DNA from 3 places in the Pseudoalteromonas sp. MBR-15 genome. Region 1 is predicted to be linked to each of the others. Evidence: predicted binding sites of a transcription regulator. Region 1 holds the regulator's gene; each other region holds the start of a gene.
The links. The regulator LexA, encoded in region 1, represses DNA repair genes until DNA is damaged. The targets are predictions, from matches to a motif close to TACTGTATNNNNATACAGTA.
Positions count from the first base shown of each region.

Region 1 (4,290 bases):
CACTTGCCACACATTGGAGCGGTGACCGACTTCTCTCGCTCCTTTTTCTAGTAACTGCGCACCCGCGACATCCGCCTTGATGAGTAAGTGTGCATTGGCATTGGCAATAATTTCAGTTTTAGTTGGTGTGCTCATAGCACGACCTGATTGACCGTCAAAGTTAAACACGCCTTTATTAGTCGTCACTTCGATGATGGGAGTGGTTAAAAAATGACGGTATTGAATGCTATCAATTTGCTGAAATTGTTTGGTTATTTGGTCAAGAGAAGCGGGGTAATCATGCAAGGTAAATGGATTATCTAAGCTACGATTGGCTAAATGTTTACCATGTACTTTTTGAAGGGGGATGGAGCTCATTACTAAGCCCCCTAATAACCAAAAAAAGAGTTGTATGGCGAGTAAGTAACCCAGCCACTTATGCCCTTTACGGGCATATTTAAATACGCGCTTATTCATTGATTACCTCTTATTATTTTTTTATTGGGCAGCGGTATAGACAGAGCGACTCAACGCTCTTGCAGCATTTACTGTATTCTAAATTTGGTTTATGTACAAAACTGAGTTAAAGTTTCAGAGATATCAATAGAGGGTAAAAACGAGAGTATGTCGGAAATTCAATTTTTAAATGTAGATCTGGAACTTGAATCAAAACACGATATGAGTGCGCTGGTAGCTGATTTAAAGAAAAACGCCATGGTTTTACATTACGACCAAGATGAATACCGTCAATTAGCACGTATTGAAGCCGCGGCTGATATCAGCACACCAGATAAAGCTATCAACCAATTATGTGAACTTATAGAGTCGTGCTCACGCAATGCATTAAAGCAATGGTTGTCTTGCTCAAAGCGTACTTTCGATATTGGGTTTGAGTCGGGTGACTCACCTAAATGTTTTAATCAAGCCCTGCACGCAGACACCTTATTACGTATTTCAGCGATTGGCGCAGGGCTCGAAATTACTATTTATCCTGTTGAGCGTTAATCACTAACGCTTGACTACCGCTGCGGTCATTCGTGATACGCAGCATAGTTCACCTGCCGCATTCGTTATTTTAATTTCCCATACAGATGTTCGCTTACCTAAGTGCAGTGGCTTTGCCGTGGCTGTTAAGAGGCCTTTTCGAGAGGCTTTAATGTGATTGGCATTTATTTCTTGGCCAACAGCATAATATGCGGTGAAGTCGACCACAAAATTGGCTGCATAACTTGCTACAGTCTCTGCTAAAACAACATTAGCACCACCATGGACCATCCCCATAGGGTTATGATGCTCTGGAATAGCGGGCATAGTGGCCACTAAATAATCGTCGCCGATTTCGGTTATTTCAATGCCCATTGTTTTCATTAATGTGCCTTGCCCAGTAATACCCTGTTCGAGTTCTTTACATAATTCGAGGGTGAATGGTTGATACCAAATGCTCATTGTGTTTCCTTCGCAAACTAACTTCTTAAGTGAAATATCGGTATACAATATGGTATCTATCCCCACCGTTCAATGCTTGTTTTTTATCATGAGAGGAAGGGGAATTTAAATTTGCGATTTTCAGATAACTGTATATACTCACAGTTAAATGTACTGTATGGAAAACCAGTTGTATGCGCCCATTAACAAAACGCCAATCGCAAATTTTAGAACTTATTAAAGTATTTATTAAAGACACTGGTATGCCACCTACGCGTGCTGAAATAGCGCAAACATTGGGATTTAAAAGTGCCAATGCCGCTGAAGAGCATCTAAAAGCACTGGCAAAAAAAGGCATGATTAAAATGAAGCCTGGAGCAAGCCGAGGCATTCAATTAGTCGAAGAAGACGAGCCAGAACAGCTTGGCTTACCACTGATTGGGCGTGTTGCCGCGGGTGAACCTATTTTGGCGCAAGAGCATGTAGAAAGCCATTGTCAGGTTGACCCTGCATTGTTTAAACCCGCTGCAGACTTCTTATTGCGAGTTAACGGCATGAGTATGAAAGACATTGGTATCATGGATGGTGACTTACTGGCAGTACACAAAACGCAAGTTGCAGAAAATGGCCAAGTTGTTGTGGCACGTGTCGATGACGATGTGACTGTAAAGCGCTTAGAAAAAGCAGGACGTAAAGTATTTTTGCATGCTGAAAATGAAGAGTTTGCCCCGATTGAAGTGGACTTAGAGCATGAGTCATTTAATATTGAAGGCTTAGCGGTTGGGGTTATTCGCAACGCTGATTGGATGTAGCTTTTTATATTACGCGTTAATCGTTACAAGCAGAGTAATTCCTTTATCTGCTTTGCTAAACTTTTTTGAAACAACGCACCAAATTGATTCAATTTGGTGCGTTGTTTGTTTTTGACCGTTTACCTAAGATTTGTTAACCCTTACTTTCTACATAAAGCCTTATACGGCGCAGTTTTCCTTTCTTTTTAAGTTTTTATACTTGCCTTAAGTATTAATTAACGCGCTGATTATAGTTGTTATTTTTGCACCAAAATAAACATTTATTACCACAAAAACTTGCTTATTGCTCATTTTTTAACTAATTGGTTAAGTGCATTGTATTAACACCTATTTACGAAAAAGACACACAACAAATGTGTAAGGGGGTTAAACAATGAGTGTGTCGTTCACTGCGTCGTGATGATACACAGACCCAAGCTGTTTGCAGATGACACATCAACCATCGATTGGTTTGGGTATTTAAACAATAAAAAAAACGAATGGGCACCAGCTGTAACGCCTTTTCGCTTTGCGTCTTGCAATAGCATTAAAAGGAGCTGTCACATGGGTAAACTGCGTTACACCTTGTGGCTTATATTGGTAGCACTTCCGCAACTTGCTTTGGCAAATAGCCAATTCAATATGCGTAAAGGTGTCACTGATATAAGTAATAATGTTTATGAATTACATATGACGATATTTATTATCTGTTGTGTGATTGGCATCATCGTATTTGCGGTGATGTTTTGGGCTTTGATACATCATCGTAAGTCTAAAGGGGCAAAGCCTGCCCAATTCCATGAAAGCACGAAGGTCGAGATACTTTGGACTGCAATTCCATTTGTGATCTTAATCGCTATGGCGATCCCTGCTACCAAAACGCTTATTGCCATGGAAGATGCTTCAAAAGCAGATATTACAATCAAAGTAACAGGGTCGCAGTGGAAGTGGCACTATGAATACATGGGAGAAGATATTGCTTTCTATTCGATTTTAGCGACACCGAAAGATCAAATAGATAATCAAGCCGAAAAAACAGAGCACTACCTACTCGAAGTCGACAAACCTCTGGTGTTACCAATCAACAAAAAAGTACGTTTTTTAATGACCTCTGATGATGTAATACATTCTTGGTGGGTTCCTGATTTTGCCGTGAAAAAAGATGCCAATCCCGGCTTTATTAATGAAGCATGGACACGCATTAACGAGCCCGGTATGTACCGAGGTCAATGCGCAGAGTTATGTGGTAAAGACCATGGTTTTATGCCGGTGGTTGTTGAGGCATTGCCAGAAGATGAGTTTGCGACTTGGCTTGCAGACGCAAAACAAGCGAAAGAACAAGCCGCTGCTGCAGATGCCGCATTACTTGATCAAACTCTTTCGAAAGATGAATTAGTTGTTTTAGGCGAGCAAGTCTATATGGCCAGCTGCGCAGCCTGCCATCAGCCCACTGGCATGGGATTGCCGGGTGTATTTCCAGCCTTAAAAGGCAGCCCAATCGTGTTGGGCGATGTGAACGATCATATTGATATTGTTTTACATGGTAAGCCAGGTACAGCGATGCAAGCGTTTGATAAACAGCTTTCAATAAAACAACTTGCAGCAGTCATCACTTATAAACGCAATGCGTGGGGTAACAATACCGGTGATGTCATTCAACCGAGTCAGATTCAAGCAGCAATTGATGCAGCAGCGGAGGCGAACTAATGAGTAACGTTATTAATGAGCAAGCCACTGAGCATGCGCATCACGACCACCATCATCCAGCGAAAGGTTTCAAGCGTTGGTTATATACAACCAACCATAAAGACATCGGTAGTTTGTACCTGATCTTCTCGTTGACGATGTTTTTAATTGGCGGCGCCATGGCTATGGTGATCCGTGCTGAATTATTCCAACCAGGTTTACAATTGGTTGATCCTCACTTTTTTAACCAAATGACCACAGTACATGGGTTGATCATGGTATTTGGGGCTGTGATGCCCGCCTTTACAGGGCTTGCAAACTGGATGGTACCTATGATGATAGGTGCGCCAGATATGGCCTTACCACGAATGAACAACTGGAGCTTTTGGATTTTACCTTTTGCCTTCCT
Region 1 covers NZ_JBRJHH010000009.1:33,122-37,411, forward strand. Annotated here, with positions in the region: gene ACSSVW_RS13115 (hypothetical protein) at 1-456, opposite strand, end outside; gene ACSSVW_RS13120 (hypothetical protein) at 604-984, shown strand; gene ACSSVW_RS13125 (PaaI family thioesterase) at 988-1,425, opposite strand; gene lexA (transcriptional repressor LexA) at 1,599-2,216, shown strand; gene coxB (cytochrome c oxidase subunit II) at 2,760-3,902, shown strand; gene ctaD (cytochrome c oxidase subunit I) at 3,902-4,290, shown strand, end outside.

Region 2 (4,290 bases), on a different contig from region 1:
TCAGAAAACGCTATTACGATAAAAACGCACCCACAGAGCGTATGCAAATGGATGCAGCTGCGTTTTATGACAGCTTAACGGACGAGGCGATTCATCAGCCTTTGCAATTGGCAACTGCTTAATTAATTGAAATTGTCATACTCGCCTTGTACGCTACACTTACAAAGATAGGTAAATTGGTGCAAATCAGTAAAAAGTACAGCTAATTTTTTATGTGCTTGTTATAATGCGCCCAAATGGCTTTGTGCCATTATCATTGAACCAAGTTATTAGGACTATAATGAAGAAAACATTCACGCTTAACCATGAGAAAATTAAATACCCTCGCATGGTTGATGCAGCTAAGCACGAAGTGAAGAAGTATTTAAAACGTGAGCGTAATAAAACTCTCCCAGAAGATGCCGATTACTGGGCATTTGATTGTAAATTTGGAGAGTCAGCTGACGACGCGAAAGTCGTTCATGTGGCGGAAATTAATAAATGCATTAGCGATATTGAAGCAAAAGGGCTTACATCGTTTTATGTCGAGATTCTAGCGCGTCCAGCACAACGCCAGTTACAAGAATTTGACGAAGAATAGTCGTTATAATTCATAGAATTTAAGAATGGGCCTTGAGGCCCATTTTTATTGTCTGAAATACAATGACATTATTTTGTGTTGATTTATATCACATGCCCACCACGCAACGGCTTTCCCTACAATGGCTAGTCAAGGTTTAGATTGGCTATATAAAAAGTGAATAGCCGTGATTTAAATTGCGTGACACTTTTTATATTTTTTGCCGCTACCGCAAGGGCATTCATCATTACGGCCAATTTTAATATCAGCAACGGGCGTTATTTCACCATCAAGGTAACGCCATAGTCCATCTTCTTTAATAAAACGCGATTTCTCGTGTAACTCACAATACAAGTTTTGGTAAAAGTAATTTGCTTTAAATTCTACAAAACCTTCTTGCTCGTTATATTCAGTATCTAAAACGCTTAGCTTGGTAAAACGACAGCTATTAGCAAAATCTTTGATTTCGCTAACAGGGTTAGCGGTTTGTTGGCTTTGTGCGTATGTTGTAAAGACATATTTTGCATCTTTTAAGGCATAAGCACTAAAGCGAGAACGCATAAGTTGTTCCGGCGTTTGCGCTTGGCTATCGCCTGTGTGCAAAGGTTGGCAGCAAAGCGAGTAATCTTGTTTGCTGCCACAAGGACAAAGGGAGTGTGTGAGTGATGTCATAACAACTTACCTAAAACAATAAATTGCTATTTTAGCAAGCCTATTGTGGCTGCGGTACTAAATTGTTTAATGGGTTGCTTTTGTTGAAGCAGTAAAACTTTGCAGATGCATGTTCTAAATTAAGAGTCATAGAATCTAGTTGATTGTTGCTGACAATATCTGTCCAGGTGATCACTGCGGCAAAGTTACCGTTGTGCAGCGCCGAACTTAACACATATTCAAGATTCACAAGGTGCTTTTGTCTGATCACTAACAGTTTACTGGTGTCGATTGAACATGAATCGAGTAATGCTTTACTTGGCACATGATCAGGTGCAATTAACAATGTCCATGCACTTTGACTGTTATAGTGATGTAATACCTTTAATAGCTCAAATGTTGCTGAAATTTCGTCTTCAATTTGAATTAAATTAACCGACGCTTTGTCGTTATCTTGTTGATAGCTTTTAACGGTTCTTAAGGTAATTGGCTGTAACATAACTTTCACTCACTGGTTGTTTATACAGTATGTGTATACAGTAGTTTATACAGTGTTTTTGCGCAAGTGTTTTTTGCTATTTTTTTAACCAATTATTCAGCTTTTAATAATTTTAAAAAATTAAATATTTAAAAACAATTGGTTATTTTGTTTCTTTGCAGTGTGATATTTTGTGAAAAATGGATGAAATAATATATATAGTGTTTTATATCGAAGTTTATACAGTAGTTTGTATGCAGGATATTTGAGGTTTATACAGGTGTTTTGATAAAGAAGCCGGTGTACACCGGCTTCTAAAATTTAGTTTTTCAAGTACGTATTTAAAAACTCAAGGTACGCGTTTGATGCTTTGATACGGTTTTCTTTTTTAGTAAAACCATGACCTTCGTCATCGAACAACACGTATTCTACGGGGACACCATTCGCTTTTACTGCGGCAACAAGCTCATCACTCTCAACTTGCAATACACGAGGGTCGTTTGCACCTTGAATAACCATCAGTGGTTTCGTAATGTTTTTAGCATGGAAGAGGGGAGATATCGCTCGATGGCGTTCGCCATCAGTTGCAGGGTCACCCATTTCATCGTACAGTGCCTTTTTAAAGCTTTCCCACCAAGGTGGTATAGAGTTTAATGTTCTTACCCAGTTAGTTACGCCAAAAATATTAATACCTACTTTAAATTCTTCAGGTTCGAAAGCCAGCGCCGCTGCCGTCATAAAGCCACCGTAACTGCCACCCATAATGCCAATTTTATCAGCATCAACCCAGTCTAAGCTCTGTAAGTGCTTTTTCCCGTAGACAATATCTTGCAAATCGTCTGTGCCATGCTTTTTATCATCTAAATGGAAAAAAGTTTTACCATAGCCAGAGCTACCGCGATTGTTTACAGCAAATATAGCATAGCCATGATTAACTAAGTGCTGCTGCATTGCGCTGTAACCTGTGCGCCTCTGGCCGCCCGGACCACCATGCACCCACACTAGAGCAGGCACTTTATTATTACTATTAGCCTGTTTGGGCTTATATAAAACGCCAGGGATTTCTAAACCGTCAAAGCTTTTAAAACGCACAATCGTGCTTTCAACGAGATCATTTTGATCAATTGCATCGCTTAAAGTATGGGTCAGTTTTTTTGCTTTCGTTTCGCCTAATTGCCAAACAAATAAGTTACTTGGCGAGGTATCTGAATTTAGGTAAAACGCCATGCTCTTTTCATCAGCTGAAAAGCTTACACCACGTAAATTGCCCGGGGGCAAGGCAGGCATATCGATTTGTCTATTGGTTTTTGTGTCAATGATTGTCACTTTAGTACTGGCATCAGCATTAACCCCACTTACTTGGTAACGCCCCGATTTTGAGAAGTAAATAAAGCTGACATCCCAGTCATCTTTTAGGGCGGGGCTGTGCTCACCTGTCGTTAAGTCATAGCGCCAAACCTGTGAAAATTCACCTTTTGCATCGGTCGAGTAATACAGAGACTTGCTGTCTTTTGAGAATGTTTCAGGGCCATATTGCGCTTCATTATCATGACGAGTGATTAGCTCAGGTTTGAGCGTTTTTTTCATTGTATCGAGAATGAACACATCACTGTCTTTATTAGAGTTATTTTTTGATAAAGCAATAAAGCGGCCATCAGGGCTAATCGCCCCGACATCTAGACCAAGAGTATTTTGATAAACAGGTGTTATTTCATAGCGTGAACTGTCTACGCGATATAAATCCATAAACTTAGGATCGCGTTGATTACTCGTTATAAAAAAGTGTTTGCCATCGTCTGTAAAGCCCGCAAAGCTGGCACGAGTTTCATCGCCAGGAGTCAGGTCTTTGACAGTGCCGTCTGTCTCACGTACATAAATATGATAGCGCTCGTTCCCGCCTGAGTCCTTGGTAAATAATACGCGCTCATCATTTGGAAAATAGCGAACAGCATAGGTGCTGTCTTCAAAGTTTGTTAAACGTGTTTTGTTCGCTGTTTTAATATCAATTTCATAGAGGCTATAGATGCCGCTTTCATCACTGCTAACAAGGATTTTGTCACCTTTAGGTGAAAAGCTGCTGCCCATAATTGAAGTGGTATCAAAAAATGTTTCAGCGTCATACTGTTTAATAGTGTGTTCTTGTTGCTGACTAATTGCGCTGGTGGTCGTTTGGTTTGATTGTGAACATCCTGCTAATGCAAGGCTTAATGCACACGCAATGGCTGCTAGTTGAAAACTCGGTTTCATTTTAATTATTCCTTATTATTTTTCCGTTATTGAGTCTTACTTGTTCAATATATAAACGCAAGTTTTGCAGCTAAATAATTGTTACAAAGCATGTAACTTTTTAGGGACATTGCTGTGTTACAATTTAAATTTCGCAAAGGAATGGCAATGATAGAAATAAAAAATCTCAATAAGCGTTTTGCTACAGCAACCGTGTTCGAAAATTATAATAAGCAATTTAACAGTAAGAAAATGTGCTTACAGGCGAGCAATGGGAGTGGCAAAACCACGTTACTGATGATAATTGCTGGCCTTGAAAAACCACAGTCGGGGCAAATAATGTATGCTAATAAACAGCATAGTTCACCACAAAAGT
Region 2 covers NZ_JBRJHH010000015.1:50,452-54,741, reverse strand. Annotated here, with positions in the region: gene ACSSVW_RS17540 (VC2046/SO_2500 family protein) at 1-122, shown strand, start outside; gene ACSSVW_RS17535 (DUF6172 family protein) at 281-580, shown strand; gene ACSSVW_RS17530 (YchJ family protein) at 752-1,231, opposite strand; gene ACSSVW_RS17525 (SulA-like leucine-rich domain-containing protein) at 1,272-1,709, opposite strand; gene ACSSVW_RS17520 (S9 family peptidase) at 2,010-3,935, opposite strand; gene ACSSVW_RS17515 (ATP-binding cassette domain-containing protein) at 4,083-4,290, shown strand, end outside.
Region 2: ACSSVW_RS17525 (SulA-like leucine-rich domain-containing protein) is a predicted target of LexA. The motif match lies at 1,733-1,752, and genes of this name have one in related genera.

Region 3 (4,290 bases), on a different contig from region 1:
CGCATAAACAGTTCGATGGCTATTTATCTACCACCGACTTTCGTGACTTCATGCCCCTAAAGTGAGCATAAATAGGTTTATTTAGGGTAACGCTGCTCTAAGCCTTGATAGACAAGCTTTGCAAAATCAGCATGCTCCGTATCGAGGCTTTTAACGACTTCAACTAAATGCTCGTTATCTTCTTGACCGTTCCACACCTTTATATAACTGCCATCTTTGTAACCATGATCTTGGCGGAAGAAATTAAGTGTATTTTTGCCAACATAGCCACGATATAAATCGTCGATATCCATGCCAATTTGCGCCATACATCCAGCGAATGCGGCAGCATTAAAACGCTTTTCAGCAACGGCGGTTGCAGCCAATAACTCAAGCGTTTGTTTAAAATCGTCAGCTTGCTCAGGCGCACTTAGTTCAGCTTCAAGTTGAGCGGCAAGTTGCTCGTAACTTGTTTCCCCGTCGATACGCAGTGATAAACCAAAATGGAAAATGTCGACCAGCTCCAAAATAACTTGCTCAGTATCTGGGGTTTGTTTTTTCCACCATTTCCAACCATAGTGGTCGAGCATTTCAGCACACTCAACCCAAATAGCACGATACCATTCAAAACCTTGGCTAAACCATTGCTCATGCACTTTTGTATTCATGGCATTTTGCATCTCAAGCATGACAACGATTTTTTGTAAATTAGCAGACATTTTTAATCCCAACTTGCATTTTTATTTAGCTATATACTACAGATAAATTCAGCATTGATGAAATTAAAAAACAGCTAAGCAGGTCTTCATAAGCAGTTGAAAAAAATAATTGAGGAATACCATGCTGAGAACCCTTCTTGTTAGTGCATTACTTGTGCTATCTAGCCAAACACTTGCAGCCACAGCTCATAATATTGCTGACTCGGCAGAGCACGTCAGTCCACTATTGCCTGGATTAACAATTCCAGATGTTGATTTAAAAGACCAAAACGGCACAACCGTTTCTTTAAAAAAACGTTTTAAAGAAAAAACTACCGTATTAATCGTTTACCGAGGTGGATGGTGTCCCTATTGTTCCAAGCAATTAGCCAACGTACAAAAAATTGAGGATCAATTAGCAGACTTGGGGGCACAAATTATTGCAATATCTCCGGATAGTCCAGAAAAGCTAGCCGAGACTAAAATAACCTCTGCGAACTATCAACTACTCTCTGATGATAGTTTGGCATTGAGCCAAACGTTGGGCTTGGCATTTTATCTCGATGACAAAACAGCAAAAATTTATCGTAACAAGTTAGGGGTTAACTTTGTATCACTCGATGGCAAAGCACAGGTTGCGTTACCCGTTCCTGCTGTTTTTGTAGTAGATAAGCAAGGGCTTATCCACTTTCAGTATGCGAACCCTAATTATAAAGTTCGTTTAACAGAAGACGTATTGTTAGCTGCAGTTAAATCAGTGAGCGAACAATAAACACACTATCGAGTGATTAATTAAGTAGGGCTTTAAGCCCTGCTTAACGACCTTGCGCAAACGCGTGCCAAGACTCAATTAAATCAACAAAATCCTCAAAACCGCAGCCACTGCTTAAGCCATTTTCTTCAAGCATTAAATCATCATCCTGATACGCCATGAGATCTTCATTATCTTGATGAAGAGCATGGGCTTCAAACAACGCTTCGTCCTTGCTCAAAATCAAATCTATTTCTTGGCCTTGCAGTGTTAAGGGCTCATGGCTATTTTTAACGGCGGAAATTAGCGCCTGGACCATCGCTATTTTTTCTTTGCCTATTTCTTCATTCAACCAACGACCGATAACCGCATGTTCAGTCGAAATTTTAATACGTAAACCGCTCATTGGATCGCGGATAAATTGATATTCCATCGTAAATACTCACAACTCTTGATGCAGTAATTATATCGGTTGCGGCATGCAGTAGCGAGTTCAGAAGGCCAAAAACAACACTAGCGCCCAATGGCGCTAGTGTTAATGCTGTTTAGATATATAAAAAATTGCTAGAGTCGCGACTTGAAACGCGCGGCATCAATGATTGCCCATAGGTATACAATCGGAAGTAATATGAAACCAACGGCGACATAAATTAATACCCCACTTATGATCCACGCTAAGAAAAATGCGATCGCCGCCATCAAACGACCTTGCACCAGTTGCCCTAAACCGGGAAAAAAGATATTACATATTGCTGCGATTACATTACCGCCAGAACCTTGCTCTGCCATACTAACCTCTGTAGTTTTTGATGATTATACTTTATTATAAACACACTTCATGCCAACTTATTATATTTTATAAATCAACACGTTAAACTTTCACACTGTTTTTATTTTAGTTCTTTTTGCCACAAATAGGTCAAATTCACAATTTTTATTATGCAATTTTAATAACTTGCCAAAATAGCTGTTTATAAAAACAGTATTTTATTTAGCCTTGCATAAACACCTGTTATACTCCTCTCATTATAGATTGAAAAGGCGTAACGATGGACGTTTCTGAATTACTCGATGGCTTAAATGACAAACAACGGGATGCAGTCGCAGCCCCATTGCAAAATATGCTAGTACTTGCTGGTGCAGGTTCTGGTAAAACTCGAGTACTTGTTCATCGTATCGCATGGCTAATGCAAGTTGAGCAAGCCTCTGCCTACAGTATTTTTGCGGTCACCTTTACCAATAAAGCTGCAAAAGAGATGCGCTCTCGCGTAGAAGAAACCTTAAAAGCGCCTGTTGGTGGCATGTGGATTGGCACTTTCCACGGGTTGTCTCACCGTATTTTGCGTGCACATCATCGTGAAGCAAAATTACCTGAAAGCTTTCAAATCTTAGATTCAGACGATCAGCAGCGAATGATCAAACGCTTACTTAAAGCAATGAATATCGATGATAAAAAGTGGCCAGCGAAACAGTTTAGCTGGTACATCAGTGCTAAAAAAGACGAAGGTCTGCGCCCTAAAGATATTCAGACTTACGATATCAATGAGCAAATGATGCTGAAAGTTTATGCCGCATATCAAGAAGCGTGCGATCGTGCTGGTTTGGTCGACTTTGCAGAAATTTTATTACGCTGCTACGAAGTACTTAACAATCACCCTACGCTACTGCGTCATTATCAGCAGCGTTTTGCTCATATGTTGGTAGACGAGTTCCAAGATACCAATACGATTCAATATGCTTGGTTAAAGCTGCTAGCAGGAAACACCAACAGCATTATGATAGTAGGTGATGATGACCAAAGTATCTATGGTTGGCGCGGTGCACGTATTGAGAATATTAAACGCTTTTTAACCGACTTCGAAGCCGAAACCATTCGTCTTGAACAGAACTACCGCTCAACAGCCACAATATTAAAAGCCTCCAATGCGCTAATTAAAAATAATGCTGAACGCATGGGTAAAAGCCTCTGGACCGATGGTAACGAGGGTGAACCAATTTCGGTGTATGCCGCTTTTAACGAATTAGATGAAGCCCGTTTCGTAAGCAGTAAACTGCGTAGCTGGCTAAATGCTGGTAATGCCTTGCAAGATGCCGCGATTCTATACCGTAACAATGCGCAATCTCGTGTACTCGAGGAAGCCATGTTACAAGAAGGGCTTAAATACCGCATTTATGGCGGCATGCGCTTCTTCGAGCGTCAAGAGATTAAAGACGCCCTTTCGTACCTGCGCTTAGTGGGTAATCGCCAAGATGATGCCGCCTTTGAGCGCGTTATTAACACCCCTGCTCGTGGCATTGGAGATAAAACCCTCAGCCACATTCGTGACTGTGCGCGGAACGAGTCTCTTCCTCTGTGGTATGCTGCAAAAGCCATTATTGAACAGCAGCATCTATCTGGGCGTGCAGCCAGTGCAGTAACAAAATTTTTAGAGCTGGTTGAGCACATTGAAGACAAAATCAGTGATCTTACCTTAGAAGAGCAAGCTAAATACGCGATTCAAACTTCAGGGTTGATGGCCATGTACCAAGCTGAAAAAGGTGAAAAAGGCCGCGCTCGCGTAGAAAACTTAGAAGAGCTCATTAGTGCCTGTGGCCAATATGAGCTACCTGAAGACGAAGAATTCAGCTCACCACTGCAAGGCTTTCTTGCGTACACTTCTCTCGAATCAGGCGAAGGTCAAGCCGATGAGCACGAAGATGCCGTACAAATGATGACACTTCATTCAGCAAAAGGCCTTGAGTTCCCGCTTGTTTTTATGGTGGGTGTTGAAGAAGGCATGTTTCCTTCACAGCAAAGTAATGAGGAGTCTGGTCGCTTAGAAGAAGAGCGCCGTTTGTGTTATGTAGGCATGACCCGAGCGA
Region 3 covers NZ_JBRJHH010000011.1:5,286-9,575, reverse strand. Annotated here, with positions in the region: gene yrfG (GMP/IMP nucleotidase) at 1-65, shown strand, start outside; gene ACSSVW_RS14680 (dUTP diphosphatase) at 78-698, opposite strand; gene ACSSVW_RS14675 (peroxiredoxin-like family protein) at 823-1,449, shown strand; gene ACSSVW_RS14670 (YacL family protein) at 1,493-1,861, opposite strand; gene ACSSVW_RS14665 (hypothetical protein) at 1,993-2,217, opposite strand; gene uvrD (DNA helicase II) at 2,478-4,290, shown strand, end outside.
Region 3: uvrD (DNA helicase II) is a predicted target of LexA. The motif match lies at 2,394-2,413, and genes of this name have one in related genera.